3 regions of the Microbulbifer bruguierae genome follow, and region 3 is predicted to be linked to each of the others. Evidence: predicted binding sites of a transcription regulator. Region 3 holds the regulator's gene; each other region holds the start of a gene.

Region 1 (5,626 bases), 330 kb from region 3:
CGCCCCCCAATGGAATTACGCCCTGGTGAAGCTTATGCAGCGGGAAGATAATGGCAAAAGCTATCAAATCACCCTGACCAAACTCTCCATAAACGGCAAGGAAGTCAGCGTAAAATAATCCCTTGGAAAAACTTTTCACATTTCCCTAAAAATTTACGACAACCTGTAGATTTTTCCGCAGCAGGCCACTATAAAGTCGCCGCTTTTCCCTCGCGTGCAAAATACGCGCTGCTAGACTCAAGCTACTAAGAAAACATTTGCTTACTGCAAAAAATTTTCTGGAAAAGTATTTCAGCCGGCAACAGACAAATTGCACCCTACGGCACCATTTTCAGCAAAAGAGTGGGACCTCATGACTATCAATATTCTGCGTAAAGCTGCACTGGCCACAGCAATTAGCGCCGTGTCAGGCGGCGCCATGGCCGCAGGCTTTGCCCTTCAGGAATCCAGTACTTCCGGTCTCGGGCGCGCGTTTGCCGCAGAAAACGCCATCGGTGACAACGCGGCGATTCTGGCCCGCAATCCCGCGGGCTCCGCGCTGTTCAGCGATATTGCACTGTCGGTAGGCGTGACTTATGTCAATCCGGAAATCGATGCAGCAGGGTATACCGATTACTATTTACTGACCGCTGCCGGTCCAAGTCTGCAGGGCTCCGTTTATGACACAGCGAACGATTACGCGACCAGCGCTTGGGTACCCAACGCGTACCTGGCAGTACCTTTTGATGACTGCTGGTCATTCGGCCTGGCAGTAAACACCGATTACGGCCTGGAAACCGATTTTGCATCCAGCTGGCCGGTAACTCACATCGCCGACAAAACAGAATTGCTCTCGGTCAATATCGCACCGTCTGTAGCCTTCGATTACAACAATCAGTTCAGTATCGGCATTTCCGCCAACTTCCTCTATGCAGATGCCACGCTCAAGAGCAAGGTACCCAACGACTTCCTGCTGGACCCACTGGCGGAGCAGGTGCTGGGCACCCCGGTTTCAAACGCGCGACTGCTGGATGCCGATGGTGACGACTGGGACTACGGCTGGAGTATCGGTGCTCTGTGGCGCAGTGTTGACGGCCGCACCCGTATCGGCCTGTCGTATCAATCCGAGATGGACCCGGAAATCGAAGCGGATGTGGACTCAGACCTCCTGACTTCTGTCACAACCGGCCTGCCCTTCCGCAATGAACCCGCCGACCTGACCCTGGATCTGCCGGACATGGCCGAGCTGGGGATCTATCACCGTTTCAACGATCAGTGGGGCATAGCCTTTGGGGCCGTGTGGACCGACTGGGACGACTTCGAACGCCTGGAAGCCTACTTCCCAGATCAGCGAGTCAACGGCGAGCCATTCCCGGATTACAACCCGCTGCATATCAAGGAAGAAAACTTCAAAAGCGGCTGGCGCTACAGCCTCGGCTTGGAGTATTACCCCTGTGAAGAGGTGACCTGGCGCGTGGGCTACGCCTATGACGAAGGTGCGGCTCGCGACGGACTATATGAAGGTGGAGTTGCAGAATCGGCGGCTTACGGGCTGGGAGACGGCCTTGGTTTGCCTGTTACCTGGCGCACCCTGTCTATCCCGGATGCTGATCGCCAATGGGTTACCTTCGGCGGCACCTACAAATTCAACAACCAGTTGAGTATCGACGGCGGCCTCGCTTACCTGTGGGGCGACGACGAGACCATTCAGGAATTTCAGGCACTGCCACTGACCAGTAACGCAGGACTTGGCACCTACTTCAATGGCGGCACCACGAACCTGGAAGCCTGGCTGGCAGGTGTATCGCTGAACTATTCATTCTGATTCCGAGCGCTTGCTAACGGAACTAAAAAACAGGGGCAGGACAACCTTGTCCGGCCCCTTCGCTTTCTCTGCCTCACCTGTTTTACTCCCTCACTGCAGGTTCCTTCCCACATCCGGCACCCTAAATACTTGCCCCCATAAATGGCAGATGCACCAATTCATTCCATCTGATGCACCGATAATTTCCCTAACGCGCCGTTACCCTGCCCCAAAATTCACCTGTTACCAGGCTCCTACACCGTAGCTGGCGGCAGCCATGCCACTACAAGCGCGTCACAAAAACAGGTAATGGCGCAGAATTTTACGTCACATCATTTTTTCTTATGTCGTCGACCTCAACCGCTCCACGCCATCCACCCTCCTCTCTCAAATTCAAAAAAATCTTGTTTAACAACAACTTGTGAACTAACCGTGACATCACACCACCGGATTCCCGCCCCCCAGAAAACCATTACGAAAAAAATAATATTCAAAACATGGAAAAAAGTTGGCATGGCCCATGCAGTGCAGCGGGAGAGTAAAGTGGAATTTATCAAATTGATTTCGCACCAGATTTGGAATCTGGCTTCCGTTGAAATCAGGGCAGATGGACTTGCCCGTATAAAAATCAGTTAGGCGACGCTACTGCGTTTGCCCTTTGAGCAGAGGCGCTCATCGATAACTGCCCCAGTGCAGTCAATCGATGAGCGCTTTTTTTTGCTCAAAATTTCGGACCCGAACCACACAACCTTTTACACATACAGCCGAAAACTTGGAGATGGACAAAATGCAATGGAAAAAGCCTTTCAGAAAAATAGCCAGTTCACTGTTACTACTCACAGGGTTTTCCACGCTCGCACTACCGACACAGGCTGAGGAGCTGGGCTATCCAGAGAAGGAAGAACTGACGTTCGGCTTTATCAAACTCACCGACATGGCCCCCATTGCCATCGCCTATGAGAAAGGTTTTTTCGAAGATGAGGGCCTCTACGTCACGATTGAAGCGCAGGCAAACTGGAAAGTTTTGCTGGACGGTGTCATTGATGGACGCCTCGACGGAGCACACATGCTGGCCGGCCAACCCATTGCCGCCACCATGGGTTTCGGCACCAAGGCTGACATTATCACGCCCTTTTCCATGGACCTGAACGGAAACGGCATTACCGTTTCCAACGCCATCTGGGAACAGATGAAACCGAATATCCCCAAACAGGCAGACGGCAGACCGGTGCACCCGATCAAGGCCGACGCCCTGAAGCCGGTGGTCGAGAAATACAAGGCCGACGGCAAGCCCTTCAATATGGGTATGGTATTCCCGGTCTCCACCCACAATTACGAACTGCGCTACTGGCTCGCAGCCGGTGGCATTCATCCCGGCTACTACGCCCCGCACAAGGGCGACATTTCCGGCCAGATTGACGCAGACGCGCTGCTCTCGGTAACGCCGCCCCCGCAAATGCCCGCCACCCTGGAAGCCGGCACCATATATGGCTACTGCGTGGGTGAGCCCTGGAACCAGCAGGCCGTATTCAAGGACATCGGCGTACCGGTGGTTACCGACTACGAAATCTGGAAAGACAATCCGGAAAAGGTATTTGGCATCACCAGGGAATTTGCCGAAAAGTACCCCAACACCACCGTGCGTATCACTCGCGCGTTGATCCGGGCCGCCATGTGGCTGGATGAAAACAACAACGCAAATCGTCCTGAAGCGGTGAAGATCCTGTCCCAGTCCAACTATGTCGGCGCGGATTACGATGTGATTGCCAACAGCATGACCGGCACCTTTGAATACGAAAAAGGCGACAAGCGTGAAGTGCCCGATTTCAATGTGTTCTTCCGCTACAACGCCACCTACCCCTACTACTCCGACGCCATCTGGTACCTCACCCAAATGCGTCGCTGGGGCCAGATTTCCGAAGACAAGTCGGATGAGTGGTACAAGGAACTGGCCGCCAGGGTCTACCGTCCTGACATTTACCAGGCCGCCGCCAAATCCCTGATTGCAGAAAAACTGGCCTCCACTCAGCAATTCCCCGACTTCGCCACCGAGGACGGATTCCGCGATCCGCAGACCCACTTTATCGATGGCATCGTCTACAACGGCCAGAAGCCGAATGAATACATCAACAAATTTTCCATCGGTCTGAAATCGGGGCAGAAGCTCTAACCCAGAGGCGGATCAGGAATCGCTGCAATCACCTGATCCGTCCTGACCACCCCGAATCAGTAATGAACGTATCGAGAACTGCGAGGTAAGGAATCATGAACATCACAGCCGCAACCACCGGAAAGTTTTACGGATTGAAACTGCCGCAACTGGATACCGGTATTTTTGGCAATGCACTTCGCCTGGTAGTACTGCCTGTGACCGGCATCCTGGTTTTTCTGCTGCTCTGGTCCGTTACCGCACAAAAGATCGATACCTCACTCGGCAAGTTTCCGGGCCCGGTCGCAGTAATGGAACAGTTCGGTACGCTGTATGACGAACACCAGCGCTCACGGGACAAAGAGCATGCATTTTACGAGCGCCAGGAAATACGCAATGCCGAACGCGCGGCCGCAGATCCCGATTATGTTCCCAAGGTTCGGGCCTATACCGGCAAGGAAACGTTTATCGATCAGATTGTTACCAGCCTGATCACGGTAATGAGCGGGTTTCTCCTGGCCGTAGCCATTGCCATACCGCTCGGTATCGCCATCGGTTTGAGCAAGACCCTCAACAGTGCCATCAATCCGATTGTGCAGATCTTCAAACCGGTCTCTCCGCTGGCCTGGTTGCCGCTGGTCACCATGGTGGTATCCGCGCTCTACACCAGCCCCGATCCGCTGATTGCCAAGTCTTTTCTCAACTCCATGATCACCGTCACCCTGTGCTGCCTGTGGCCGATGGTGATCAACACCTCCGTGGGTGTCGCCGGGATCGATCAGGATCTGGTGAATGTAAGCAAGGTGTTGCGCCTTCCGGCCCTGCGCCATGTCCAGAAAATCGTATTGCCCGCGTCGGTGCCGATGATTTTCACCGGTATGCGCCTGTCCCTGGGTGTGGCCTGGATGGTACTGATCGCCGCGGAAATGCTGGCGCAGAATCCGGGGCTTGGAAAATTCGTGTGGGATGAGTTCCAGAATGGCAGCTCCGACTCTCTCGCCCGCATCATGGCTGCAGTACTGGTCATTGGCTTTATCGGTTTCCTGCTGGATCGCGGCATGCTGATGCTGCAGAACCTGGTGTCCTGGGACACCGCCGCCAATCAATAACACAGCAACGTTTTTTCGGAGATCAACACCATGAGCATCCTCCTGGACATCAGCCATATCGATATGGAATTCCCGACACCCAAGGGGCCGTTTACCGCCCTGCGGGATGTCGACCTGAAAATTGCCAAGGGGGAATTCGTCTCCCTGATTGGCCACTCCGGTTGTGGCAAATCCACGGTGTTGAATGTGGTAGCGGGCCTTTACCAGGCCACCCGCGGCGGGGTGATTCTGGATGGCAAGGAAGTGACTGAGCCCGGCCCCGAGCGCGCCGTGGTATTCCAGAATCACTCACTGCTGCCCTGGCTCACGGCCTACGAAAATGTCGAGCTTGCGGTAAAGCAGGTGTTCGGCAAAACAAAAACCAGGGCCGAAATGCGCACCTGGATAGAACACAATCTGGAACTGGTGCACATGGGCCACGCAATGCACAAGCGCCCGGGCGAAATTTCCGGTGGCATGAAACAGCGTGTCGGTATCGCCCGCGCTTTGGCCATGCAACCCAAAGTACTGCTGATGGACGAACCCTTTGGTGCGCTCGACGCACTGACTCGCGCTCACATGCAGGACTCTCTGATGGAAATCCAG
Region 2 (5,626 bases), 180 kb from region 3:
AACACCTCGGCATCTACAACGATGGCGTCGGCACCACGGCTCTGGCAGGCACCATGCGCCTGGACCGCGCTTTGCCCGAGGCGGCAGCAGATATCATTCAGCAGAGCGTGGAAAACACCTATGGACAGTTCCTGCGCCTGGTCGCCGAAGCCCGTCACAGCAGCCCCGAGGAAATCCATAAAATTGCCCAGGGCCAGGTGTGGACCGGTCGTGCCGCGCTGGAGCTGGGACTGGTGGACGAACTGGGCAACCTCAAGGACGCCATCGCCGACGCTGCACAGATCGCAAAGCTGGATACCTACGAGGTGGTGGAAATCCAGCGGGAAATGACCCCGAGCGAAAAACTGATGCGTGCACTGGCGGAAAACGTCGACGCCCGTATCGCCGCCAGTGTGGAACAGAACCTCCCCCTGGGCGCCTGGTTCAGCAGCATTCAGCCGGCACTGCAACCACTGGCGGAGCTGAAGAGCTTCAAAGATCCGCGGGCCCTGTATGTCCGCTGTCTCAGCTGCATGGCGCCCTGAGAGCCCTGTGCCGCGAGTGGATTACCGCCAACGCGGCATTCCCTTTATTGAGCCTCGCGGGCTTTATGCCCGCGACGCCAGTTGCGCGAAACTCGCGTAAAAGCGACGTAAATGCCACGGAATAGTTATGTAATAGTTACGTAAAAACCGCATAAAAGTTGCGCAAAATTCTTCTACGCCCCACCCAATTCGATAATCGCCCTTCTACTCCCCTCTCTCCCCCTGCCTGCAGTGGGTTTCTGCAGCGGTTCCCGCCACGTAATTTCCCAGGTGTTGCCTCTGATTGAGGCAGCGCCTGGGAAGTACGCGGTACAGGAAAAAACGGGATGGATCCGCGCTGCCGGAAAGCCACCACAGGTGGATCGATCACAGCAAAATAACGTAAAAAAGGTGATCCGAATGCAAAAAATACTAGCGATGATGGCGTCTGTGGCACTCGCGGGCGCTTGCGCTGCCACGAAAGCGGAAACGCCGCGGACGGCGTTTGTACATCTGTTCGAATGGCAATGGGACGACGTCGCCAGCGAGTGCGAAAACCAACTCGGCCCAAAAGGTTTTTCCGCAGTACAGGTTTCCCCGCCGCAAAAATCCGTTGACGGCAGCCAGTGGTGGACCCGCTACCAGCCCGTCAGTTACAGCATTGAGGGGCGCTCCGGCAGCCGTGCACAATTCGCCAGCATGGTGAGCCGCTGCAAGGCGGTCGGAGTCGATATATACGTGGATGCAGTGATCAACCATATGGCCGCCTGGGATCGCAACTTTCCGGAAGTGCCCTACGGTCCGAATGACTTCCATAACTGCACATCCGATATTGACTACGGCAATACCTGGTCGATTCAGAACTGCGACCTGGTGGGTCTCAACGACCTCAAAACCGAATCCGATTACGTACAACAGAAAATCGCCGACTACCTCAACGACCTCACCAGCCTGGGTGTGGCGGGCTTTCGTATCGACGCCGCCAAACATATCCCCGCAGCAGATATCAACGGCATCAAAAGCCGCCTTACCGGCAATCCGTATATTTTTCAGGAAGTAATCGGTGCCGGTGGGGAACCCGTTACCACAATGGATTACAACTGGATCGGAGATGTTACTGAATTCAATTTCAGCAACACCCTCGGGCACTATTTCAAATTGCGCGGCCCGCTGCGGGAAATCAGCAATATCGGCTCCTGGTCCGGCTGGTTGCCGAGTACCGACGCCGTGGTATTTGTTGCCAACCACGACAACCAGCGTCAGAACACCGGTAATATCATTACTCACAAGGACGGGAACAATGCCAATAATATGGCCCATGTATTTATGCTGGGCTGGCCCTACGGCTACCCGAAAATCATGTCGAGCTATGACTGGCAGGATCACGACCAGGGCCCCCCGCCCCAAGGTGCCAGCAGCTGTAACAACGGCTGGCTGTGCGAACACCGCAACCGTGCCATCGCCAATATGGTGGGATTCCGCAACCACACCGCCGCACACTGGGGGGTCACCGATTACTGGGACAACGGCAACAACCAGATGGCGTGGGGCCGGGGTGGCCTGGGTTTCGTCGCCATCAACATGGAGGGAAATGACCTTAGCCACAGCTTCCAGACCGGTATGCCTGAAGGGATTTACTGCGACATCCTCCAGGGAGACTTTGATACTCTCACCGGCAGCTGTAGTGGCCCCACCGTCACCATCGACGGCAATGGCAACGGCACCTTTCAGGTCTACTACCACAATGCGTCTGCCATTCATGTAGGCGCGCGGGTAGGTGAGCCCTGCTCCGACTGCCCGGGTTCAAGCAGCAGTTCTGGGGGCAGCTCCTCTTCTGGCAGCAGTTCCGGCGGTAGCTCATCTGGAAGCAGCTCTTCCAGCAGCAGCTCCAGTGGTGGTCGGATCGACACCGCGTTTACCTGTAATAACGGCTACACCTACTGGGGCCAGAGCGTCTATGTAGTGGGAAATATCAGCGAGCTGGGCAACTGGAATCCGGCGAGCGCGCAAAAACTCAATCCGGATAACTACCCCAGCTGGAACGGCAGCATCAACCTGCCCACGGATCAGGCGGTAGAGTGGAAGTGCCTGAAGCGGGAAGAGCAGAACCCCAGTGCCGGCATCGAGTGGCAAAACGGCAGCAACAACAGTTTCACTTCCGGACAGAGCCTGAGCCCCTCCGCCAGCTTCTAATTCATCGTCCATAACCTGAATACAGCTGCCGAGACCCTCGACAGCTGTATTCGCAAACGATCCCTTCCGTCAGACAACATCATCGCACTAATTTTGTGCAAAACAATGCACACCCACACACAGGCCTCACCAATTCCGTGCAATATTTCAGGCCGCAGAATTTCCCCCGGGGCTACTCACTAAAATTTGCGCCAAAAGACTGCCCTCAGCCGGTGCAACAGCACGCTTTCCGGTGACTGGCACTATTTTTGGATTATTCAAATAAAAGGCGCGGGAAAAACGTGCCGGAAAACCGTGCAAAAGCCCAAATCGAATGACGCAAATTACAAGACCAGAACAGCAATGGCTGATCATTAGCGATCTCGACGGCACCCTGCTGGATCACTACACCTACTCACACCAGCCTGCAGACGCGACACTGGTGCTGCTGGAGTCCCTGGATATACCGGTGATCCTCAACAGCAGCAAAACCCGTGAAGAAATACTGGAACTGCGCCAGTCCCTGCACAATCACCACCCCTTCATTGTGGAAAACGGCTCGGCGATTTTTATCCCCCAGGGCTATTTCCCCCACAAACCGCACCGCGCAAGAGACCAAGCCGGCTACTGGATACTGGAGCCGGGAGTGCCGCGTCACTGTATCCTCGAATTTCTACACCACGACGCTGACACCCACGGCGCGCCCTATCTGAATTTCGCCGCCGCCAGCACTCGCGAAATCGTCACCGCCACCGGACTGACCAGCGCCGAAGCGGAGAAAGCGGGGCGGCGGGACTATTCCGAACCGCTGCTGTGGCAGGGGGACGAACAGGAAAAGGCCGCGTTCATCGCCCGCGCCAATGCCGCCGGCTTCGCAACACTGCAGGGAGGGCGCTTTCTGCACCTGCTCGGCCAGACCGACAAAGGCATCGCCACCCGGCTGCTGAAAAAGATCTACCAGCAATACAGTGACCGCGACTGCAAGCTGATCGCCAGTGGCGATGGGCCCAATGACCTGGACATGCTGAAAGTCTCCGACGTCGCCATTATCGTGCGCTCCCCCGCGCACCCACCCCCAACCCTCCGAAGCCACCCGAATCTCGTCGTCACCCGCGAAACAGGCCCTCAGGGGTGGTCGCAAGCCATTCATGAGCAATTGCTAGAGGCTCAGCCAAATACAAACTCATAAGGAGTCAACAGTGACCGATTTTTTCCAGAACGGTGCCGTTACCACCCTGCACAATCTGTCGAACCGCAGCCTGGAGGACATGGAAGCAGACCTGATGCGTTTTTCCAGGCAAAGACCCATGTCACTGCTGCTGCCCTCGCTGTATTCCGAGCTCGAAGGTGAGGCGCTCCCAAGGATTCTCAAAATATTGGCAGAAGTCCCCTACCTCTCGGAGATCGTGATCGGTCTCGACCGCGCCGATGAATCCCAATATCGCGACGCCCTCAAGCAGTTCTCGGTACTCCCCCAACACGTGCGCGTGCTATGGAATGATGGCCCGCGTCTACAGGAGCTGGATGAGCAGTTGCAACGCGATGGCCTGGCCCCGAAGGAGGCCGGTAAGGGGCGCAATGTCTGGTACTGCCTGGGCTATATTCTCGCGTCCGGTCGCGGCGAGGCCATCGCCCTGCACGATTGCGACATCGTTACTTACGACCGCATGCTACTGGCGCGACTGTTCTATCCCGTGGCCAACCCTAATTTCAACTACGAATTCTGCAAGGGTTACTACTCCCGGGTAGCCAATGGCAAAATCAATGGCCGCGTCTGCCGCCTTTTGGTTACCCCCCTGATCCGTACCCTGAAAAAAATCTACGGCCACACCGACTATCTGGAGTATATGGACAGCTTCCGCTACTCCCTTGCCGGAGAGTTCTCCCTGCGCCGGGATGTGGTCAACGATCTGCGAATTCCCAGCGACTGGGGACTGGAAATTGGTGTGCTGTCGGAAATGCACCGCAACTATTCCACCAACCGCCTGTGCCAGGTGGATATCGCCCACGCCTACGACCACAAGCATCAGGACGTATCTTTTGACGACGAACAGTGCGGTCTGTCAAAAATGTCCATCGACATTGCCAAGTCGTTTTTCCGCAAACTGGCTACCCAGGGCACGGTGTTTTCTTCCGAGACATTCCGCAGCATCAAGGCCACCTATTTCCGCGTGGCGCTGGACTTTGTCGAAACCTACCGCAACGACGCCATCATAAATGGCCTGAAATTTGATATTCATAAAGAAGAGCAGACTGTGGAGCTGTTTGCCAGCAACCTGGTCAAGGCCGGGATGGCCTTTCTGGAAAATCCCATGGAAACGCCGTTTATCCCCAGCTGGAACCGTATTACCAGTGCGGAACCCGGTTTTCTGCAGCGGCTGAGGCTGGCGGTGGAAGCGGATTATGAAGAGTACAGCGCTTGATCGCCTGTTTTTGAAAACCTAAAAAAGGGAGGGGATGTGAGTCATTCAACGGCGCAATTACCCATTAAAGAAGTGCTGTACCAGAAGGTGGTGGACCACCTGGCATTTATTTATCCGGAACTCGGTATCGAGTCCATTGCCCAGGAACTGATCCACACCATGCGGCTGGACGAAGACTGCCAGAGTCCGCTGGCCCACAAAAACCTCTGGGATCAGACCGACATTGCCGTGATTACCTACGGCAACAGTATCCTCGGCGAGAATCAGCCCCCCCTGAAAGTCCTGCATCATTTTCTGCAGACGCACTTCCCGATGCTGATCAATACGGTGCATATACTGCCGTTTTTCCCCTACAGCAGTGACGATGGCTTTGCCGTTGCCGCCTATAAACAGGTGGACCCGCCGCTGGGAGACTGGCATGACATATTGCGCATCAGTACTGACTTCCACCTGATGGCGGACCTCGTCATCAATCACTGCTCCGCGCAACACGATTGGTTCCTGAACTATCAGAAGGGTGAGGATCCC
Region 3 (5,626 bases):
GAAGAATTCGCCGAGACCGACAAAGTTGTTACCATTACGGATGGTCCCAACCGCACCACCGGCAAGGGACTGCGCGCCGATCTCAAACAAGACAAGGTAGAAATTCTGTCTGATGTGGAAAGCAGCTATGAAACTCATTGATTTGCCTCGCGCATTCGTCTCCCCGACCCTGCTCCGCACTCTTGGCGCCGCGACCCTGTACACAGCCCTGCTGGCAGCGGGTAATGCGCAGGCCCTGCCGAATGATCGCGAACAGCCAGTGAAGGTTTCCGCCGACAAACTGGAAGCCAACCGCAGCAAAAACCTCTCCGTTTACAGCGGCAATGTCGTTATCACCCAGGGCTCACTGCAGATCCGTGCCGACCGCGTAGAGGTGCACGGCAGCGTCAAAGGCGAGATCAACAAGGTTATCGCCACCGGCACGCCGGCACACTTTCAGCAGCAGGTTGAAGAAAGCACCAACCCGGTCAAAGCCCGCGCCAAACGCATCGAATTTCAGGTAACCAATGATGCCCTGCAACTAACCGGCGAGGCCTTCGTGGACCGCGACGGTAACACCCTTTCCGCCGAGCGTATCGATTACGATCTCAACAGCGAACAGATGCAGGCCCAGGGCCAATCAGAGAAGAAGCGCGTGGAAATGATCTGGAAACCGGAAGCCAAGCCGGCAGAGAACAACCAGTAACTCCGCCCCACATCAAGATTGAGAATAACCAGGCAGCGATACTGCCAAGATATCGGATTTGACTATGCCGACGCTCAAAGCGTTACACCTCGCCAAGCAGTACAAAAAGCGCAAAGTTGTACACGATGTATCCGTCAGCGTCTCCAGTGGCCAGGTCGTCGGATTGCTGGGCCCCAACGGGGCTGGAAAAACCACCTGCTTTTACATGATCGCCGGACTGGTGCAGGCGGATGCCGGACAGGTACTGATCGACCACGAAGACATTACCGGACTGTCCATGCACGGCCGCGCCCGCAAGGGAATCGGTTACCTGCCCCAGGAGGCGTCGGTATTCCGCCGCCTGTCGGTACAGGACAACATCCTGTCCATTCTGGAAACCCGCAAGGACCTGGACCGCAATCAGCGCAAGCAGCAGCTGGAAGCCCTGCTGGAAGAATTCCACATCACGCATATCCGCGAGAGCCTGGGCATGGCACTTTCCGGCGGTGAACGCCGACGAGTGGAAATTGCCCGCGCACTGGCCACCAACCCGGCATTTGTATTGCTGGATGAACCCTTTGCCGGGGTGGACCCCATTTCCGTCAACGATATCAAGCAGATCATCCGCCATCTGCGGGATCGCGGAATCGGTGTGCTGATCACCGATCACCATGTGCGCGAGACCCTGGACATCTGTGAAATTGCTTATATCGTCAGCGAGGGCCATATCATCGCCGCAGGAGCCCCCACAGACGTCGCCGAAAACAAACAGGTAAAAGACGTCTATCTGGGACACGACTTCACTATCTGAGCGGATCCGAGTAGTTGCATCCACACTTCCCCGCTCCTATACAGATGTCTGTCACAATTCCGCACAACGACCCCCAACATTCCTCTCTGCTCACCAATTTTTCGGCACGCTTATTGCTTAACGTGCCGCTTGTGTTCCGTATGCCTCCGCGGTAGTCTGCAGCAAATGAGCTTTACGCCGCCGCTTCAAACCCAGAATTTGTCGCGGCGGATTCACGCCAGAATTTTCTGCCGGCACTACTCCTATGAAGCAGTCACTCCAGTTAAAACTCGGCACTCAGCTGACGATGACGCCGCAGCTGCAACAGGCTATCCGCCTGCTGCAACTGTCGACCCTGGACCTGCAGCAGGAAATCCAGTCCGCACTGGACAGCAACCCGTTACTCGAAGCGGATTTTGACGAGCACGCCGGCGAATCTCATCAGGAACAGAACACCCCCTCTCAGGAGGGAGCCCAGCGCGAAGACAGCGACGGCGCAGCTGACACAAAAAATGACGCCAGCGCTGACAGCGACTGGAATAGTGACATCCCTGACGACCTGCCGGTCGACACCCGCTGGGACGACATCTATACCAACAACAGCTACCAGGGCAACGAGGGCGAAGACTACGCCCTCGAGCAACGCAATGCCGCATCAGAAAGCCTGCAGGACAGCCTCCTCTGGCAACTCAACCTGACGCCGCTGACTGCCGAAGACAAGCACATTGGCGAAGCCCTGGTTGACGCTATCGCCCCTAACGGTTTTCTGGTTGCGGAGCTGGAAGAGATAGCCGTCGCAATTGGCGTGGATGTCGACGAAGTGCAGGCGGTACTGAAAACCATCCAGCAGTTTGAACCGGTGGGCTGTGGCGCCCGCGATCTGCGCGAGAGCCTGATGTTACAGCTGCGGCAACTGCCTGAGCAGACCCCCTGGCTGCCACAGGCGCTGATCGTAGTCGGCCAGCACCTGGACCTGCTGGGCAAGCGGGACTTCCGTCAGCTGAGCCGGCGCACCCGTCTCAGCGAAGCACAATTGGGCGAAGTCATGCGCCTGATTCAGACTCTCACCCCCTACCCCGGCGAAGCCTTTGGTGGCGAAGAGCCCCAGTACGTGGTTCCAGACGTGATCGTGAGCCGCAAGCAACAGCGCTGGGTAGTGGAGCTGAACCCGGAAACCACCCCCAAACTGCGCATCAATGACGCCTATGCCTCCCTGATAAAGCGCGCAGACAACTCCACCGAAAACAACTACCTGCGCGATAACCTGCAGGAGGCGCGCTGGTTCCTGAAAAGCCTGCAGAGCCGGCACGAAACCCTGCTCAAGGTGGCAACCTGTATCGTCGAGAAACAACAGGGCTTTTTCGAACAGGGTCCGGAAGCCATGAAGCCGATGGTGCTGGCCAATATTGCCGAAACTATCGGCATGCACGAATCCACCATTTCCCGGGTAACCACCCAGAAGTACATGCTCACTCCCCGCGGGGTTTTCGAGCTCAAGTACTTCTTCTCCAGCCACGTGAGCACCGATTCTGGCGAGGATGCCTCGTCCACCGCCATCCGCGCCCTGATCCGCAAGCTCATTGACGGCGAGCAGCCGCGCAAGCCACTATCCGATAACAAGATTACCCAGGAGCTAGACGCCCAGGGCATCAAGGTAGCCCGGCGCACCGTAGCCAAATATCGCGAGTCCATGGGAATCCCTTCGTCTAGCGAGCGCAAGCGACTGGTCTGACTGTAACAGTCAAAATATGGGCGCAGTAACCTCTCTTCGTACACTTTCTGGACAACCAATAGCCAGACATTGAGTGTATCCTTCCATTCTGGCGCACTTCCTAGTAGGGTGCCGCCCTGTGCGGGGGTGCAGCCAGTTTGTGCTGAACCCGATGAGGAGAAATCCATGCCGACCAACATCAGTGGCCACCACGTAGAAGTGACTCCGGCGATTCGCGATTACTGCCTGACCAAACTGGACAAACTCTCCCGCCACCACGACCTGATCACCAATACTGAGGTCATTCTTTCCGTCAGCAAACTGATCCAGAAAGCCGAAGCGCGGATTCACGTGAATGGCAAGGATGTGTATGCAGACTCGGAAGCGGACGATATGTATGCGGCGATTGATGCGTTGACCGACAAACTCGACCGGCAACTGCTTAAACACAAAGAAAAGTTACGCAGTCACCGCTAGACCGCTAGCGTTGGACCACCAGCAAGATATGACATTGGACGCACTACTCTCTCCCCGCCTGAGCCTTTGCCACCTGGCGGGGAGCAGCAAGAAAAAGCTGTTACTCAACATCGCCCAGGCGATTTCTGAACAATACCCAGAACTGGATTCGGACACTGTGTTCAACCAGCTGGTAGCCCGGGAGCGCCTGGGCTCCACCGGCATCGGTGAGGGTGTCGCTATCCCCCACTGTCGCCTGCCCGGCTGTGAGCGCCCAATCGGCGTCCTCTGCACCACCTCTCCCGCAGTAGACTTTGACGCGATCGACCGCCAACCCGTAGACCTGCTGTTTGCGCTGCTGGTACCGGAAGGCGCGGATCAGGAACACCTCGACACCCTGGCGGAAATCGCCGCCCTGTTCAGTGACAGCCGGGTACGGGAAAAGCTGCGCGAGGCGACCACCAGCGACGAACTCTACGCACTGGCCATAAACAGCGCCGCCGCGGCATAATGCCTGCTGCCCATCCGGCGGCTCCTGCTCCGCCGGCACCCGGTCTATCCGCCGTTCAAACAGCAAGGAGCGTTGTGCAATGCGATTGGTCATCATCAGCGGCCGCTCGGGGTCCGGAAAGAGTTCCGCCCTGCAACTGCTGGAAGACGTTGGCTTCAACTGTATCGACAACCTCCCCGCAAGCCTGCTACCCGAGCTGGTACGCCGGGTCACCGAGCAGCCGCCGCAAGAAAATCTCCAGCTCGCACTCGGCATCGACGCCCGCAACCTTTGGCACGATGTACGTCAGGCCCCGCGGGTAATCGGCGACCTGCGGGAAAGCGGTGTGGATTGCGACGTTATCTATCTGGACGCCCGCTCTCCCATTCTGGTTCAGCGCTTCAGTGAAACCCGCCGCAAACACCCCCTGAGCGACAGCCGCACCCACCTGCTGGAAGCGCTCAATCACGAAAAAGAACTGCTCGCTCCTCTCGCCGCCATGGCCGACCTGGTCATCGACACCAGCAGTCTCAGCCTGCACCAGCTGCGCGACCAGATCAAAACCCGGGTAGTCGGCAAAGACTCCCCGGGGATGGCAATCCTGTTCCAGTCCTTCGGTTTCAAACACGGGGTTCCGGTGGACGCAGACCTGGTGTTCGACCTGCGCTGTCTGCCCAACCCCTACTGGGTGGCAGAACTGCGCAACAAGACCGGGCTGGACCCGGAAGTGGCCGAATTCCTGCGCTCACACCAGGAAACCGAAGACATGCAGCGGGATATCACGGTATTTCTGGAGCGCTGGCTGCCCTGCTACCAGCAGAGCAACCGCAGCTACACCTGTGTCGCCATCGGCTGCACCGGCGGCCGCCATCGCTCGGTCTACATGGTTGAGCAACTGGCGAAAAAATTTGCCAGCGAGTTTAAAAACATTCAGATACGTCACCGCGAGCAGCAGAAATAAACCTGCCTCTCGCACGCTAGACCCAAGAACAGCACCATGCAGAAAAGCCGCATCACCATCATCAATAAACTGGGCCTCCACGCCCGCGCCGCCAGCAAATTCGCCCAGACCAGTGCCCGCTTTTCTTCCGAGGTCAAAGTCTACTGCGAAGGCAAGGCGGTGGACGGCAAGAGCGTGATGGCACTGATGCTCCTGGCCGCCGGCAAAGGGGTGGAACTGGAACTGGAGATCTGCGGACGCGATGAAGACTCCGCGCACGAGGCGATTTGTGCGTTGATCAATGATCGATTTGGCGAGGGTGAATGACACTCCACCGATGAGTCTCCTGGCGGTACCGGCACCTTCGCATCCAACATCCCCAACTGTACGGCGGCAATATCCCTCCCCGCAGCCGCCCGCTATAATGCCGGCACTTTCCGCCCCATCAGCAGTCAGCAGGAATCTCCGTGCCCAATCCCGTCAATGCCGACATCTCGTTCCGCGCGCAAAACCAGCTCAGTGAGCTGTACGCGGCGCTGGATAGCGGTACCGGGCGCGAGGTACAGCGGATGCTG

Evidence for each region. Region 3 encodes sigma-54, which starts transcription at its own class of promoters, with help from an activator protein. Its sites were predicted from a motif close to TGGCACANNNNTTGCNNT; they were not measured.
Region 1: a site for sigma-54 is predicted at 2,293-2,310, ahead of PVT68_RS05225 (CmpA/NrtA family ABC transporter substrate-binding protein). Genes of this name have one in related genera too.
Region 2: a site for sigma-54 is predicted at 2,934-2,951, ahead of PVT68_RS05885 (HAD-IIB family hydrolase). Genes of this name have one in related genera too.

Annotation. Positions count from the first base shown of each region.
Region 1 is NZ_CP118605.1:1,228,859-1,234,484, forward strand. It holds gene PVT68_RS05215 (DUF3108 domain-containing protein) at 1-118, shown strand, start outside; gene PVT68_RS05220 (OmpP1/FadL family transporter) at 353-1,804, shown strand; gene PVT68_RS05225 (CmpA/NrtA family ABC transporter substrate-binding protein) at 2,571-3,953, shown strand; gene PVT68_RS05230 (ABC transporter permease) at 4,049-5,041, shown strand; gene PVT68_RS05235 (ABC transporter ATP-binding protein) at 5,072-5,626, shown strand, end outside.
Region 2 is NZ_CP118605.1:1,376,672-1,382,297, forward strand. It holds gene sppA (signal peptide peptidase SppA) at 1-524, shown strand, start outside; gene PVT68_RS05880 (carbohydrate-binding module family 20 domain-containing protein) at 924-2,696, shown strand; gene PVT68_RS05885 (HAD-IIB family hydrolase) at 3,010-3,864, shown strand; gene PVT68_RS05890 (glycosyltransferase family protein) at 3,875-5,098, shown strand; gene PVT68_RS05895 (sugar phosphorylase) at 5,135-5,626, shown strand, end outside.
Region 3 is NZ_CP118605.1:1,558,826-1,564,451, forward strand. It holds gene lptC (LPS export ABC transporter periplasmic protein LptC) at 1-141, shown strand, start outside; gene lptA (lipopolysaccharide transport periplasmic protein LptA) at 128-685, shown strand; gene lptB (LPS export ABC transporter ATP-binding protein) at 750-1,475, shown strand; gene PVT68_RS06685 (RNA polymerase factor sigma-54) at 1,720-3,186, shown strand; gene hpf (ribosome hibernation-promoting factor, HPF/YfiA family) at 3,352-3,642, shown strand; gene ptsN (PTS IIA-like nitrogen regulatory protein PtsN) at 3,671-4,132, shown strand; gene rapZ (RNase adapter RapZ) at 4,212-5,072, shown strand; gene PVT68_RS06705 (HPr family phosphocarrier protein) at 5,109-5,378, shown strand; gene mgtE (magnesium transporter) at 5,519-5,626, shown strand, end outside.